Regions from separate parts of the Pseudodesulfovibrio halophilus DSM 5663 genome, predicted to be linked through region 1. Evidence: riboswitches for the same ligand, from Rfam matches in the RefSeq annotation. Region 1 holds a riboswitch; each other region holds the start of a gene.

What was found. A riboswitch is a leader RNA that binds a small molecule or an ion and turns the genes downstream of it on or off. The one in region 1 is predicted to bind thiamine pyrophosphate.
Region 2: another riboswitch for thiamine pyrophosphate. It lies ahead of cytX (putative hydroxymethylpyrimidine transporter CytX); the one in region 1 lies ahead of BR24_RS13385 (sulfide-dependent adenosine diphosphate thiazole synthase).
Region 3: another riboswitch for thiamine pyrophosphate. It lies ahead of thiC (phosphomethylpyrimidine synthase ThiC); the one in region 1 lies ahead of BR24_RS13385 (sulfide-dependent adenosine diphosphate thiazole synthase).

Annotation. Positions count from the first base shown of each region.
Region 1 is NZ_JCANTV010000013.1:279,933-284,712, reverse strand. Features, by position in the region: gene BR24_RS13400 (YitT family protein) at 1-720, shown strand, start outside; gene BR24_RS13395 (SAM hydrolase/SAM-dependent halogenase family protein) at 723-1,499, shown strand; gene cobS (adenosylcobinamide-GDP ribazoletransferase) at 1,496-2,233, shown strand; TPP riboswitch at 2,303-2,403, shown strand; gene BR24_RS13385 (sulfide-dependent adenosine diphosphate thiazole synthase) at 2,525-3,322, shown strand; gene thiE (thiamine phosphate synthase) at 3,324-3,962, shown strand; gene BR24_RS13375 (SLC13 family permease) at 4,010-4,780, shown strand, end outside.
Region 2 is NZ_JCANTV010000010.1:320,966-325,745, reverse strand. Features, by position in the region: gene prfA (peptide chain release factor 1) at 1-684, opposite strand, end outside; gene BR24_RS08315 (DUF1385 domain-containing protein) at 688-1,629, opposite strand; gene rpmE (50S ribosomal protein L31) at 1,799-2,026, opposite strand; gene cytX (putative hydroxymethylpyrimidine transporter CytX) at 2,107-3,312, opposite strand; TPP riboswitch at 3,384-3,478, opposite strand; gene BR24_RS08300 (DUF169 domain-containing protein) at 3,920-4,696, shown strand.
Region 3 is NZ_JCANTV010000008.1:350,629-355,408, reverse strand. Features, by position in the region: gene BR24_RS03800 (FAD-dependent oxidoreductase) at 1-940, opposite strand, end outside; gene BR24_RS03795 ((Fe-S)-binding protein) at 978-2,276, opposite strand; TPP riboswitch at 3,107-3,211, shown strand; gene thiC (phosphomethylpyrimidine synthase ThiC) at 3,298-4,581, shown strand; gene BR24_RS03785 (sigma-54 interaction domain-containing protein) at 4,733-4,780, shown strand, end outside.

The DNA.
Region 1 (4,780 bases):
CTGCTTTTCTATTACGCCTTCGGGGGCCTCACCACCGGGCAGTGGTACTTCCTGCTCAACGTGCCGGTCTTTGTGCTCGGCTGGGTCTTCGTCAGCAGGCGGTTCTTTTTCTACAGCCTCTACGGCATGTTCGTCTCGGCCCTCTTCATCGACCTCATCGACTACACCCTGCCCATCGAGGACGTCTGGCTGGCGGTGATCACCTGCGGCGGCCTGCTCGGAGCCGGGGTTGGCATCAGCCTGCGCTCGCTCGGCTCCACCGGCGGGTCGGACATTCTCGCGGTCATCGGCAAGCAGCGGTTCAACCTCTCCATGGGCGCGTTCGAGTTCTGGTTCAACTTTCTCCAGTTTCTGGCAGGATTCTTCTTCCTGCAGCTGTCCATCGTGCTCTACTCCATCGCCATGGCCTTCGTCATCGCCGTGGCCATCGAGTACGTCATGGGCATGTTCGGCGAACGCAAGATGGTCATGATCATCTCGGAAAAGCCGCAGGAGATCATGCAGGCCATCTTCAGGAAGCTGGACCGGGGGGCCACGGTGCTGGAAGGGCGCGGCGGCTGGACCGGCGACAGCAAGGACGTGGTCATGACCATGGTCACCAACGTTCAGGTCAAACGGCTCGAGGAGATCGTCTACTCGCTGGACCCGGAAGCCTTCACCATCACCGGCTCGGGCTTCCATGTGGTGGGCAGCGGCTTCTCGGCAAGGAAACTGTATTAGCCATGCATTCCGTCATTGCACTGCTTACGGACTTCGGCCTCGACGACCCGTACGTGGGCCAGATGAAGGCCGTGCTGGCCCGAGAATGCCCCGACTGCACGGTTATCGACCTCACTCACGGGGTCGAACCGTTCAACATCGCGCAGGGGGCCTTCTTTCTGGCGGCCTCGGCTCCGCACTTTCCGGAAGCGTCTGTCCTGCTGGCCGTGGTGGACCCCGGCGTAGGCTCGGGCCGTCCCATCCTTGCGGCCCGTCAGGACGGTCGGACCATCGTGGCCCCGGACAACGGACTGGCCTCGCTCGCGCTGGACCCCGCACACGCCGAATGTCACCATGTGAACCGGGTGCCGCAAAAAGCCTCCGCCACCTTTCACGGACGCGACATCTTCGCTCCGGTCGCCGCACGCATCGCCACAGGTCAGGACCTCTCCCAATTCTGCCATCCCGTCTCCGCCGAAGAGACCGTGCGCCCGCTCTGGACCGAGCCGCTGATGGGCCGGGGCCAGTGTTCCGTGCGGGTGCTGCATGTGGACCGGTTCGGCAACTGCGTGCTCAACCTGCGCGCCGGAGCCCTCGGGCCGCTGGACAATCTTCAGATCAGCACCCCGCTGGGCCGGGAGCTCCCGGCGGTGGACACCTACTCCGACCTGCCCGAGGGGGCCCCCGGCCTGCTGGAAGGCTCGCAGGGGTTCTTCGAGATTGCGGTCAACCTCGGCTCTGCCGCGCGGCAGCTCGGGCTTTCCATGGGCGACGCCGTGACCCTCAGGTGGGACGCATGAAGGCGCTGAACGATTTCCTGCTGACGCTGGGGTTCCTGACCCGCCTCGCCCCGGCGCGCGCCGCCTCGGACGAGGAGATGCGCCGGACCATGCCGTGGACGCCGCTCACCGGACTGCTGCTCGGAGCGGTCATCACCCTTCCCTTCGCGCTCGGCCTGTTCCGGGGCGAACCGTGGGTGCAGGCGTGGCTCGTTGTTCTGGCCTCGATCTGGCTGACGCGCGGCCTGCACTATGACGGCATCGCCGATGTCTGCGACGCCTTCACCGCGCACTTTGATCCGCAGCGGTTCTGGACGGTCATCAAGGACAGCCGGTGCGGCGCGTTCGGGGTCATCGCCCTGGTCATGACCCTTGCCGGACAGATCGTGCTGTTCGCGGCGCTGTTCGCGAAGGGCAACCCTGCGGCCGCGCTCTGGCCCTTTGTTGTCGGTCGGCTCAACTGCGTGGCCTTCGGGGTGGTCGGCAGACGCTTCGCCCGGCCGGGACTCGGCTCCCTGTTCTACTCCGGAGCCTCCTTGAAGAGCCTTGCGGTCAACGCGGCGCTCGCCCTTGGCCTCGGCGCCCTGCTGTTGCCGCCGCAGGCCCTCGCGATCACCGCCGCTCTCATGATCATCACGCTCATCCCCCTGCACAAGCTGGCAAAAGACGTCAGCGGCAGCAACGGGGACTTTCTGGGAGCGAGCATCGTACTGGGCGAACTGTGCGGCCTGCTCGGCATTGTTGCGGTCCTCTGAAGTCACCTGCTCTTGATTGTTCGATCAATCCCCCCTTGCGAACGGCGGTCCTTTGCGGTAGACAGGTTTTCGATCCGATAGGGGTGTCCCGGCGCGTGCCGGGGCTGAGATCATACCCTTGGAACCTGATTCAGTTCGCACTGACGTAGGGAAATCGGAAGCCCTGTCCCGCGCCGTCCGGCAACGGGACATCTTCTCAAGACACTCCTGACGTTCGTGCCTCCTTGCCAAAAGGGGGTCGGCGCCTTTCGGATCGCGCCGACCGCAACAAACCGCAAGCGGAGGAAACGCATGTCCCTCAACGAAAAAGTCATCTCTGACGCCATCATCACCGAGTACTACAACAAGTTCCGCGACTCGCTGGAGCTCGACGTCGCCATCGTCGGCGGCGGCCCTTCCGGCATGACCGCCGGCATGAACCTCGCCAAGAAGGGCCACAAGGTCGCCATGTTCGAGCGCAAGCTCTCGCTGGGCGGCGGCATGTGGGGCGGCGGCATGACCTGGAACATCATCGTGGTGCAGGACGAGTCCAAGCACGTGCTCGAAGACATCGGCGTCCCCATGAAGCACTGGGAAGACGAATACTGGACCTGCGACGCGGTCACCGCCACCACCACGCTGGCCTCCGCCGCCACCATTGCCGGGATGCGCGTGTTCAACTGCATGAGCGTCGAGGACGTCTGCATCCGCGAGGAGAACGGCCAGAAGCGCGTCAACGGTCTGGTCATCAACTCCTCGCCCGTGGAGATCGCCGGGCTGCACGTGGACCCGCTGGTCATCCACTGCAAGCACGTGCTGGAGGCCACCGGTCACGACACCGAGGTGCTCAAGACCCTGTGCCGCAAGAACGACATCACCCTGAACACCCCGTCCGGCTCCATCGAGGGCGAACAGTCCATGTGGGCCGACGTGGCGGAGACCAACACCGTCAACCACACCCGCGAGGTCTTCCCCGGCGTGTGGGTCGCGGGCATGGCCGCCAACGCCACCTTCGGTTCCTACCGCATGGGCCCGGTGTTCGGCGGCATGCTGCTCTCCGGCGAGAAGGTCGCCGAGGACATCCATCAGCGCCTTATCGCGGAGGACTAGCATGAAACGGGGTTTCGACCTCGCCTGCTATCTCGTCGCGGGCCGCTTCTCATGCGGGGAGCGGCCCCTCGAAGAGGTGGTGAGGCTCGCCGTGGAAGGCGGCGCGACGATGGTTCAGCTCAGGGAAAAGAACGTCTCCACCCGTGAATATCTGGAAACCGCCAGCTCCCTGAAGCGCATCCTCGCCCCTGCGGGAGTGCCGTTGGTAATCAACGACCGCGTCGATGTGGCGCTCGCCGTCGGAGCCGACGGAGTGCACGTGGGCCAGTCCGACATGCCCGTGGATATCGCCCGGCGCCTCATGGGACCTGACGCCATCATCGGCCTGAGCATCGACACGGACGCGCAGGTGCTTGAGGCCGAAATGCTGGACGTGGATTATCTGGGGCTCGGACCGGTGTTCCCCACCAACACCAAGGCGGACCACTCGGAACCGCTCGGGCTGGGGGGCTTCGCGCGGCGAAGGGCCATGACGAGGCACCCGTCCGTGGCCATCGGCTCGGTCACCGCGGAATACGCCGGGCGGCTGCGCTCCCTCGGGGCCGACGGGCTGGCCGTGGTCTCCGCCATCTGCCGCGCGCCCGACCCCGCGGAAGCCGCCCGCGAGCTGCGACGCGCCTTTGCCGAGGTAAAGGAATAACGCCCTCTCCCTTGGCATGAACGCGCCGAAGCGTGTATAGACCCGGTATGATCCACTGGGCCTACGACAAGCGCTGGCTGCTCATCACCCTCGCCGCCGTCGGCGTGCTCCTGCTCCTGCCGGTCCCCCCGGGCCTCACGTCCGCGGGCTGGAAGGTGCTGGTCATGACGCTCGCGACCACCACCCTTTTCATCAAGGAACCGGTGCCGCTGCCCTCCGTGGCGCTGCTCATCGTGCTGGGGCAGATATTTCTGCTCGGCCTCGACTCCTCGGATGTGGCCCGCAGCCTGATGAAGGACGCGGTGCTGTTCATCATGGGCTCGCTCATGCTCGCGGTGGCCATGGTCAAGCAGCAGCTGGACAAGCGGCTCGCGCTGGTCATCGTCAAGGCCACAGGCACCAACACCTACCGCATCGCCTTCGGGATATCCCTCGTCTCGGGCCTGCTGGCCTCGTTCATCGGCGAGCACACCGTGGCCGCCATGATGCTCCCCGTGGCCCTGACCCTGATCCAGCTCGCGGAGGAGGACGAAGAGCGCAGGCGCAGGCTGGGCCTGCTCTTCCTGTTCTCCATCTCCTACGCCTGCTGCATGGCGGGCATCGGCACCCCCTCGGGCGGAGCGCGAAACGCCATCATGATCGAATACTGGGCCGATTTTCTTTACAGGCCATCGGACCCGTCCACGGCTGTTTACGACGTCGGCTACGGGCAGTGGATGCTCTTCGCCTACCCCGTCTTTCTCGTGCAGCTGCCCTTCATGCACTGGATCCTGCGCCGGACCTTCCCGGCCCCTTCCGAGGACCTCTCGCGCGCCGTG
Region 2 (4,780 bases), on a different contig from region 1:
ACCGGAGGCGCGGAACACGTCGATACGCAGGTCTTCGTTGCGAATGTCCACGTCGATTTCTTCCGCTTCGGGGAGAATCGCCACGGTGCAGGCGGAAGTGTGGATGCGCCCTTGGGACTCGGTTGCCGGGACGCGCTGCACTCGATGGGTTCCGGACTCGTACTTGAGCTTGCTGTAAACCTTGTCGCCCGAAATGTTGGCAATGACTTCCTTGAGTCCGCCCGAGCCTGATTCACTCTCGCTCATTATCTCGACCTTCCAGCCGTTCTCCTCGGCGAAACGGGAGTACATGCGGAACAGGTCGGCCGCAAACAGAGCGGCCTCGTCGCCGCCTGTGCCGGCGCGGATTTCGAGAATGATGTTCTTGTCGTCGAGCGGATCTTTGGGAAGCATCAGCAGCTTGAGCTCTTCTTCAAGCTCCGGCAGCTTCGGCTCGATCTCGGCGATCTCGAGCTTTGCCATCTCCCGGATGTCGGCGTCGTCATCGCGCGCGAGCTCCCGGTTGTCCTCAAGATCCTGCGAAAGCTGCTTGTACTCGCGGTAGACCCTGACGATCTCGCCCAGCTCCGCGTGGCTCTTGGTGGCGTTGCGGTAGCGCTCCTGATCGTTGAAAATCTCGGGCTGGGAAAGTTCCTTTTCAAGGTCGATGAAGGTTTCTTCAATCTCGTCGAGTTTTCTGAACATCGCTTATTCCTCCATGTTGACCGCGCATTTGAGGGCCGCAATGGCCACTTCAATCTGGTGGTCGTCCGGTTCGCGTGTGGTGAGCACCTGAAGGGCCAGCCCGGGCCAGCACAGCATTTTGCAGGCAATGCTGTTTTCGCGCTTGGACGCGAATTTGATCAGCTCGTAGGCCATGGCGCTAATGGGGATCATCAGCAGCAGCTTGACCCCGACGATGTACAGGTGCTTGATGATGAAAGACTCCGGCGCATAAACCATCATGAGCAGCGGCACCAGCACCGAATAGAGCACGATGCTGACCGAGAGCACGAAAAGCATGAACGCCGTGCCGCAACGCGGATGCAGCCTGCTGTTGATGCGCGCGCTGTCGGGAATGAGCGAACCTCCGGCCTCGTAAGACCATATCACCTTGTGCTCCGCGCCGTGATACTGGAAGACGCGCTTGATGTCCGGGATGAATGAAATGGCCCAGATATAGCCCATGAAGATGAGCATCTTGAAGAGACCGTCCCATGCGTGGAAGCTCAGGGAGTCGACGTCACCGCCGTATCCGAGCCATTCCATGCCTACGGAGAAGAAATGCGGGAGGACTACGAACAGGCCCAGCGCGGCGGCGATTGCCACGACCATGCTCATGGCCAGATGCCAGCCCGTGAGTTCGCCCTCTTCCTCGTCCACGGCCTGCGTGGCGGACCAGTTCAGAGCCTTGATGCCGTTGACCAACGTTTCCAGCAGAACCGGAAAACCGCGAACAAAAGGTTTTTTGAGAAAGGGGTGACTGGTCAGCGAGAACCAGGGGCGCTCGTGAACTTCTATTTCGCCGTTCGGGAGGCGAACGGCGATGGCGAGCCGGTTCTTGGAGCGCATCATCACGCCCTCGATCACGGCCTGTCCGCCTACGGTGTTGGCAGCCGCCAACAAGATATTTTTGAGACTCAACGGCATATCCTCGGCTTGAGTTGGAGGGAAAGGGGTCCTCCGCCAGCCGGGTTGAACCGTCTTTGAGGACCTTGCCGAAGGGTAAGGATTCCCCGGGGAAAGTCAAAGCCCGGCGAAAACAATATGCCTCTGCCGCAACCGACAGAGGCATATTGAAGAAAACAAGCCGGGACAGCTACTGTTCGGTCTTGGCGGTTCCCTTGAAGTTCGCGTACTTCTTGCGGAAACGGTCAATGCGGCCGGCGGTGTCGATCAGGCGCTGCTTACCGGTGTAGAACGGGTGGCAGTTGGCACAGATTTCGACGTCGATATGCTCGCCCTTGGTGGAAGAAGCCTTGCTTTCGTAGCCGCAGTGGCAACGGATGGTGGCCTCAAACGTCTTGGGATGAATATCTTTTTTCATTGAAAAACTCCTACTCGCTAGTTGCGTGGAACAGGGACTAGTACTTAAAGTACGAACGAATGGCAAGGGGAAAACGCAGGTTATCCCCGTGTTGCCGCAACACGCCGGCGCTTTTCGGTCAGCACCCGCATCGCGTTGTGAACGATGAGCGTGAATCCGATAGTAGTCAGCGTATGCCCCACGACCATGTCGTGCCGCTTCACCCAATAATAGAAGGCGATGCCGAGTGCAAGCGAAAGTATGGCCCTGACGTCCGCAATATTCGATCGCGCATCATGTTTGAGCAGATAATAGTCGCTCAGCAGGATCGCCATGAGCGGCGCGAAGACCGATCCGAGCAGATAAAGAAACCATTCATACTGCGTGATGGGGAAGAACATGGCCAGTCCGGTGCCCAGCGCGGCAAAGGCAACGGACATCCAGCGGCGATTCAACCCGGGCAGGACGTTAAGAGTGGAGACCGCGGCCGAGAAGACGTCCATAAAGGTCGTTGTCACCGTGGAAAGACCGATGACCATGAGCGCCACCATGCCGAGCTTTGCGGCCAGCATCATCTGGGTGGGGTCGGCCGTGCCGGAGAAGATCGCCCCGCCGAGGCCGATGCTGTACATCCAGGTGGATCCGGTGAAGTAGCCAAGAAACGGCGCAAGCCATGCCGCGCGGGAGTTCTTCGCCATGCTGGTGTAGTCCGCAATGAGCGGGAACCATGAAAGCGGCATGATGATGGCCAGCTCGAATCCCATGCCGAAGGTGCCGGTGGGTTCCACGGGCTGAGCAGGCGCAGGCTGAGTGAAGATGACCCAGCTCATGACCACCGTCAGACCAAGCAGCAACGCCACGGCGACCATATTCAGCCACTTGAAGCCCTGAATGCCGATGAATACCCAGAAACCGATGAACAGCCCGATCAACGCGGACATGAGCATCTGATTGTCGATGCCCCAGAGCGTGCTACACAGCTCGTTGACCGCATCGCCGCCGAGCAGGATCATCACCGCCGTCCAGCCAAGCAACTGGAGCACATTGATGCCGGAAAGCAGATACGAGCCCTGCTTGCCGAAGGAAATCCGCATGGACATGATGGACGGAAGCTTTTCCCGGTAGCCAATGATGCCGCCAAGAACGAGGATGATCGTGCCCACCAGATGCCCGAGCACGTTGGCGGTCATGCCTCCGGCAAAGCCCAGATTGGCCAGATAGCCGCCGGTAAATATTTCGGCCACGGAAACCGCGGCGCCGAACCACAGAAAGAACAGGTTAGCAAAGGTCAGTTTGCCGGTGTTCACGTCGAACTCCTTGTTTTGCTCGGAGCCGATACCGTGAGGAGAAGGACAAGGGAGGACCGCGCCGAACGGCGCACGGAGACCTTCCGAATTCCCTACGACAGCCTCAACTGCATCAGGTTCCAAGGGTATGATCTCAGTCCCATGCGGGACACCCCTATCGGACGGAAAGACATCTATCAGGCACCGCTACGCTATGCAAGCCCACACCTGCAGTCGCGCCACCTTTGCCATACATTGCCCCCTGCATCACGAGCAAGGCCATTGGTACCCACCTTTTTCGATTCCGGTGGAAGGCTCTTCCATTCAGACACGATTCTTCATCCCAAGACCAAAACCTTCTGCCAGATATTGATCTACTGCCTTGACCAATACGGCAACGCCCTCCGATTGTGCTCATTTTCACAATAAAACCAACAATTATCCCCCGGCTGCTGTTAAAACTCGATTCAGCTTGTTCACTAGTGGAACATGCACGATTTTTCTTGTACCAATTTTGTCCGGTTGCTAGGCACCTTTTCCCGCGCGGAACTCGCGAGCATGCAGTTTTCGCACGATTGGGACGTATTTTCTTGTGCGAAAAGGAACAACTCATACAAAGGATAGCGATATGTCTTATAAAGAAATGCAAGAAATGCTGATGAAGGAAATGCGACTGTACCACTACCCGGTCGCCGTAAAATTCTTCTACGATCAGGCCGAACTTGACCATTTCAAGGACAACGCCGACGAAATCCATACCCCGGTCAAGCCCATGACCTTTTGCCAGTGGCAGCTCGCCGCCCGCATGAAGGGACAGACCGTCCTCGCCGAAAAAGACACCCTCGGCTGCAGCAACGCCCGCTACAGCTTCGGCTGGAAGGATCTCGACGAAAGCGAAATCAAAGGACACGCCAAATATACCCGCGACCTCGAACAGGCCGAGCGGTTCGTCAAGACCAAGCACCAGCTCGAAAAAGGCCTGCTCGCCGTCGTCGTGGCCCCCCTCGGCAGCATCGACGGCCTCTTTGAACCCGACACCGTCCACTTCTACTGTGACAACATGCAGGCCTACCACCTCGCCGTGGACTACATGGCCGCCACCGACACGCACCCCCTGCGCCCGAACATCACCATGAACTCCTCCGCCTGCGGAGGCAACGTCTTCACCCTGCTCGAACAGGAGTTCAACATGCTCCCCGCATGTTCCGGCAGCTACAACGCAGGCAAGACCGAACGCGGCGAAATCAACGTCATCATCCCGGGCAAAAAGTTCAAGGCCGTGGTTGATCGACTCCAGCACCGCATTAACGAAGCCAGCAGCGCCATCACCAAACCCGGCGATGGCTTCCCCGGTGCCGATATCTGCAAGAACTGCCCGCTCATCATCTTCAAGAAAGAAAAATAGCCCCCCCCCCATCATAGCCATATAGTTTTGCCGGGGCGAACCAGCCCTCGCCCCGGCAAAACGCCCGGTCTTTTCTCCCCCCTT
Region 3 (4,780 bases), on a different contig from region 1:
CGCTTTCGTAGTATTTGTCGAATTCCTTACCGTGGCTGCGGATGTCCATGTACAGGATGGTCTGGTCAATGTCGCCGGTGGTGTGCTCGGCGGTGATGACAGACTGCTTGATGGCGTACATGCAGCACACGCTGGAGCAGAATCCGTTGCCGCAGCGATTGATGTCGCGCGAACCGACGCACTGCAGCCAAGCAATCTTTGCAGGCTCCTTGCCGTCCGAGGGACGGGTCAGGTGGCCGTGGCAGGGACCGGAGGAAGACAGCAGGCGCTCGTATTCGAGCGAGGTCACTACGTCGGGGAGTTCCTTGTAGTAGGTGTAATCCAGATCGGACGGGTCAAACGCCTTGAAACCGGGCGTGAGAATCACCGAACCGACGTTCAGGTCGACGATCTCTTCCTTGTCGTCGAACTTGATGGCTTCGGTGGGGCAGACCTTTTCACAGGCGCCGCACTTGCCCTTCTGGATCATGATGCAGGTTTCGCCGTCCAAAGCGTACTTCAGCGGCACGGACTGCCCGTAAGGAATGTAGGCAGCCTTTCTCTTGGAAAGACCGGCCTGATATTCGTCGTCAACTTTTTTGGGACATTTCGCGGCACACTCCCCGCACGCGATACATTTTTCCATGTCCACGTATCGGGGGGCCTTCTTTACCGTTACGGTGAAGTTGCCTTCATCGCCGGAAACGTTCTGAACCTCTGCCAGAGTATGCAACTCGATATTTAAGTGCCGACCGCACTCAACCAACTTGGGCGAGATGATTCACATCGCGCAGTCGTTGGTCGGGAAGGTCTTGTCCAGCTGCGCCATGACGCCGCCGATACCGGCACTCTTCTCGATCAAATGCACGTAATAACCGGAGTCGGCCAGATCAAGCGCCGTCTGAATACCGGCGATACCGCCGCCGACGACCATGACCGATCCAAGTTTATTCGCAGACATTGAGTCCTCCTTGGAATCTCGTTCCGTTCAGTTCCGCCTACAGGCCGACTTCCTTGAGGTCGTCGCCGAGGTACTCGCGCTCGTTCTCGCCCAGAATACCGAGCGAAAGGCAGATCAGCGTCCAGAGGTGGACCGTCTGATACTTGCCGTCGAAGTGATGCGCGAGATCGTGAACCTGGGAGTGGCAGTTGTGGCAAGGGGTGATGCAGTAGTCAGCGCCGGTGGCGATGATCTGATCGAACTTGCGCTTGCCGTAGTACCTGCGCGCTTCGGGGAATCCGCTCTGCAGGAATCCGCCCCCGCCGCCGCAACAGTAGTTGTTGGACTTGTTCGGGTGCATGTCGATGAAGTTTTCTTCACCGACAACCTGCTTCACGACGAAGCGAAGGTCCTCGGCAACGGGATCACCCAGAGACTTCCTGACCAGCTGGCAGGGGTCCTGAACGGTGAACTTGACGCCGAGTTCCTTGTTCCAGTCGGAGTTGACCGGGAGTTTTCCTTCACGGATCCACTGTGCATAGTAGCTGATGATGGATTCGAGCTCGAAAGGCACTTCCATGCCGAATTTTTGCAGTCCGGCCCGGACTGCGTAGAATTCGTGGCCTCACTCGGTGTTGAGCCAGCTCTTGACCCCGAGGTCGCTCACCGCGTCCATCTTCTTTTTGACAATGGCTTCCCAGTTCTCGTCCTCCGCTGCAAACAGGCAGTAGTTCTCAGCCGCCCAGCCAACGGTCCCGTAGGTCCAGTCGGCGCCGACGACATTGAGAATCTTCCAAAGAGGAACCATCTCGTCCGGCTCGGTGACCGGTTCGCGAGAGTTCTGGTTCAGATAGAAGTGAGCACCCTTGCGGTTGACGCTCACGTTCAGGTCCTTGCAGGACTCCTGGTCCTCGCAGACCTCTTCAAGGACGTCCTCCACGACGAACTTGAAGTCTTCCGAGCTGGCACCCATGGCGCTGGCGCCTTCGGTCCGGATGCCCTGATCGCAGGAACCGACAATGCCCTTGGGCTTGTTTTCGCGATCCTGCGCCGCGCGGGCGTTGTAGACCAGCTGCGGGATGTTGATCTGCATGGGGCATGCGTACACGCAACGCGTACACATGGTGCACATCCAGATCCATTTCGAATTGAGAATCTCCTCATCCATGCCCAACATGGCCATACGCAGGAATTTCCTGGGGTCCATTTCCTCCAGTCCGGTTGCCGGACAGCCGGAAGAACACAGACCGCACGTAAGGCACATGTTGAGGTTTCCGCCTTCCGGCAGAAGCTCCATGACCTTGTCCTTGAACGTGGATTTGACTCCACCTTCAAGAACGATTGCGGGTTCGCCCATACTCCTCACCTCATTGTTAAGGGTTTCCCACTGCATATAAAAGAACGGAATCCGTCCGAGAACATCCCTTCGGGAAAAGGGATGATTCATCCGGAAAACCGACTCGTTGCCAGCTCACTCCACTGAACTGAACAAACGAATGGATACGTCTTCATACTCAAAAAAGCCAAATCCGTAAATAGGCCGAAGATAGAAAAATGCTATCGTGACAACCCCTTGAAACCATCTATGCTCACCCATAACCCTAGGCAATGGCAGGTAAAACACGCTCCTCCAAGACCATTTGCGACTTTGACGAATCACCGCGAGGCCCTAACGTCCTTTTCGGCATAAAACCGGCTTGAGCAGTGCTTTTTTCTTGAAAAATCCTACACAACAGAGGGTTTTTCGCAATCAATGAAGGTCGACCGGGAATCCGCCGCCGCTCCCGGTGAGAGGCTCCATGACGCGGTCACTGCTCCGCGTGACCGCGCGGACCTGCGTAACCGGTCAAAAGAGCCTCTATGCCTCGACCGGCAATTGCTACGGTGCTTAATTGGCGAGAGAAGGTGCCTCTGGGAGTTCTGGAAGGAAGTGTCCGGACTGACGGCTAAGTGAATCCGCAAGCCAACAGGCACGGAACCAAAATCCCCGTCAGCGGAGTAGCAGCTTGAACACGGGCTGTGCGACCGCATGAACCCTGCGCCGCAACCCCGCTGACAACTCAGGGATTGCAAAGGGGCCCGCCCCTTTGCCGGGGCGTAGCGGCAGCCCCCACTGCCCGTCGAAGACCTCCCAGTCCGGAAGACGCGAAAACCATTGATCGCCGAATCAACTCTTGTTAGGTTTGCTTCTGACCGTAGGGGTGCCCTGTTGTGGGCTGAGAGTCGTATGATCGACAACCCTTGGAACCTGACCCGGCTTGTACCGGCGGAGGAAACGGCACTGCGAAGCGCATTCCTTCCTGTGTTCCACCTGCGGGTGGAATTTTTTTGCCTTTTTTCCGCCCATTTCTTTGAACTTGAAGAATTGGGAGTATTTCATGACACAACTGGAGATTGCCCGTTCCGGTAAGGTCTCGGACGCTTTGGCGTTTGTTGCCGAGTGGGAGGGATTGGATGTGGAGACGCTTCGGCGTTCCATGGCCGCGGGGCGGGTGAGCATTCCGCATAATCCGCTGCATGAAAAAAGCGAGCTTCGAGCCGTGGGCGAGGGGCTGAGCGTCAAGGTCAATGCGAACATTGGCGCGAGTCCGGACCATGAGGATGGTGAGCAGGAGCTGTTGAAGCTCCGTGCGGCGCTGGATGCGGGAGCTGATGCGGTGATGGACCTTTCCATTGCCGGGGAGCTGGGCAACCTGCGGCGGCAGACGCTGGAGCACTGCCCTGTTCCGGTGGGCACGGTACCCATCTATCAGGCTGCTGCGGACGTGACGGCCCGGGGCGGCGGCATCGTGGACATGACCATCGACGACCTGCTCAAGGTGGTTGAGGATCAGGCCCGTGAAGGCGTGGATTTCATGACGTTGCACACCGGATTCACGCTGGGTGCGCTGGAGCGCATGAAACAGGAAGGGCGCGTTCTGGATATTGTCAGCCGCGGCGGGTCGTTCCTTGCGTGCTGGATGGTGGCGAACGGGGCCGAGAATCCGCTGTATACGCATTTCGACAAGGTTCTGGAGATTGCGCGGGAGTATGATGTCACCCTGAGCCTGGGCGATGCGTGTCGTCCGGGCTGCCTTGCGGATGCCACTGACCGGACGCAAATCCATGAACTGATCACCCTTGGCGAGCAGACGCAGCAGGCTTGGGACGCGGGCGTACAGATCATCATCGAGGGGCCCGGACATGTGCCCATGAACCAGATTCGGGCCAACATGGAGCTTCAGAAGCGACTGTGCCACAACGCTCCCTTTTATGTGCTGGGACCGCTGGTCACGGACGTGGCCGCCGGGCGGGACCATGTGGCCTGCGCCATCGGCGGTGCCATCGCGGCGTGGTCCGGGGCAGACTTCCTCTGCTACGTCACCCCCAGCGAGCACCTCGCCCTGCCCGGTCCGGACGACGTATACGAGGGCGTGGCCGTGACCCGCATCGCCGCGCACGCCGCGGACATCGCGCGCGGCAACGAGCAGGCCGTGCAGCGCGACCGTGAAATGGCCAAGGCCCGTGCGGACATGGACTGGGAAGGCATGTACCGCCTGTGCCTTGATCCGGTCACGGCTCGCAGGATTCGAGACAGCCGCAGCCCCGAGGACGAGGACGTGTGCACCATGTGCGGCAAGTTCTGCGCCGTGAAACAGCTCAAGGAACACCTCGGTTCATAGCCTTCAGCGTCCGTTTCTCCTGAAACGGTCATTCATCGGCACTTCGGCAGGGAGTCGCCTACGGGCGGCTCCCTGAATAATTTTTACGGGAAACACGGAAAAACATATTTACGCACTTCACAGAGGACAATTTAAGGCTTATATCTCGCCCATGCCGTTTCCCAAGGACCTCCCGCTCGAGGACGTTTTTTCGTCCATC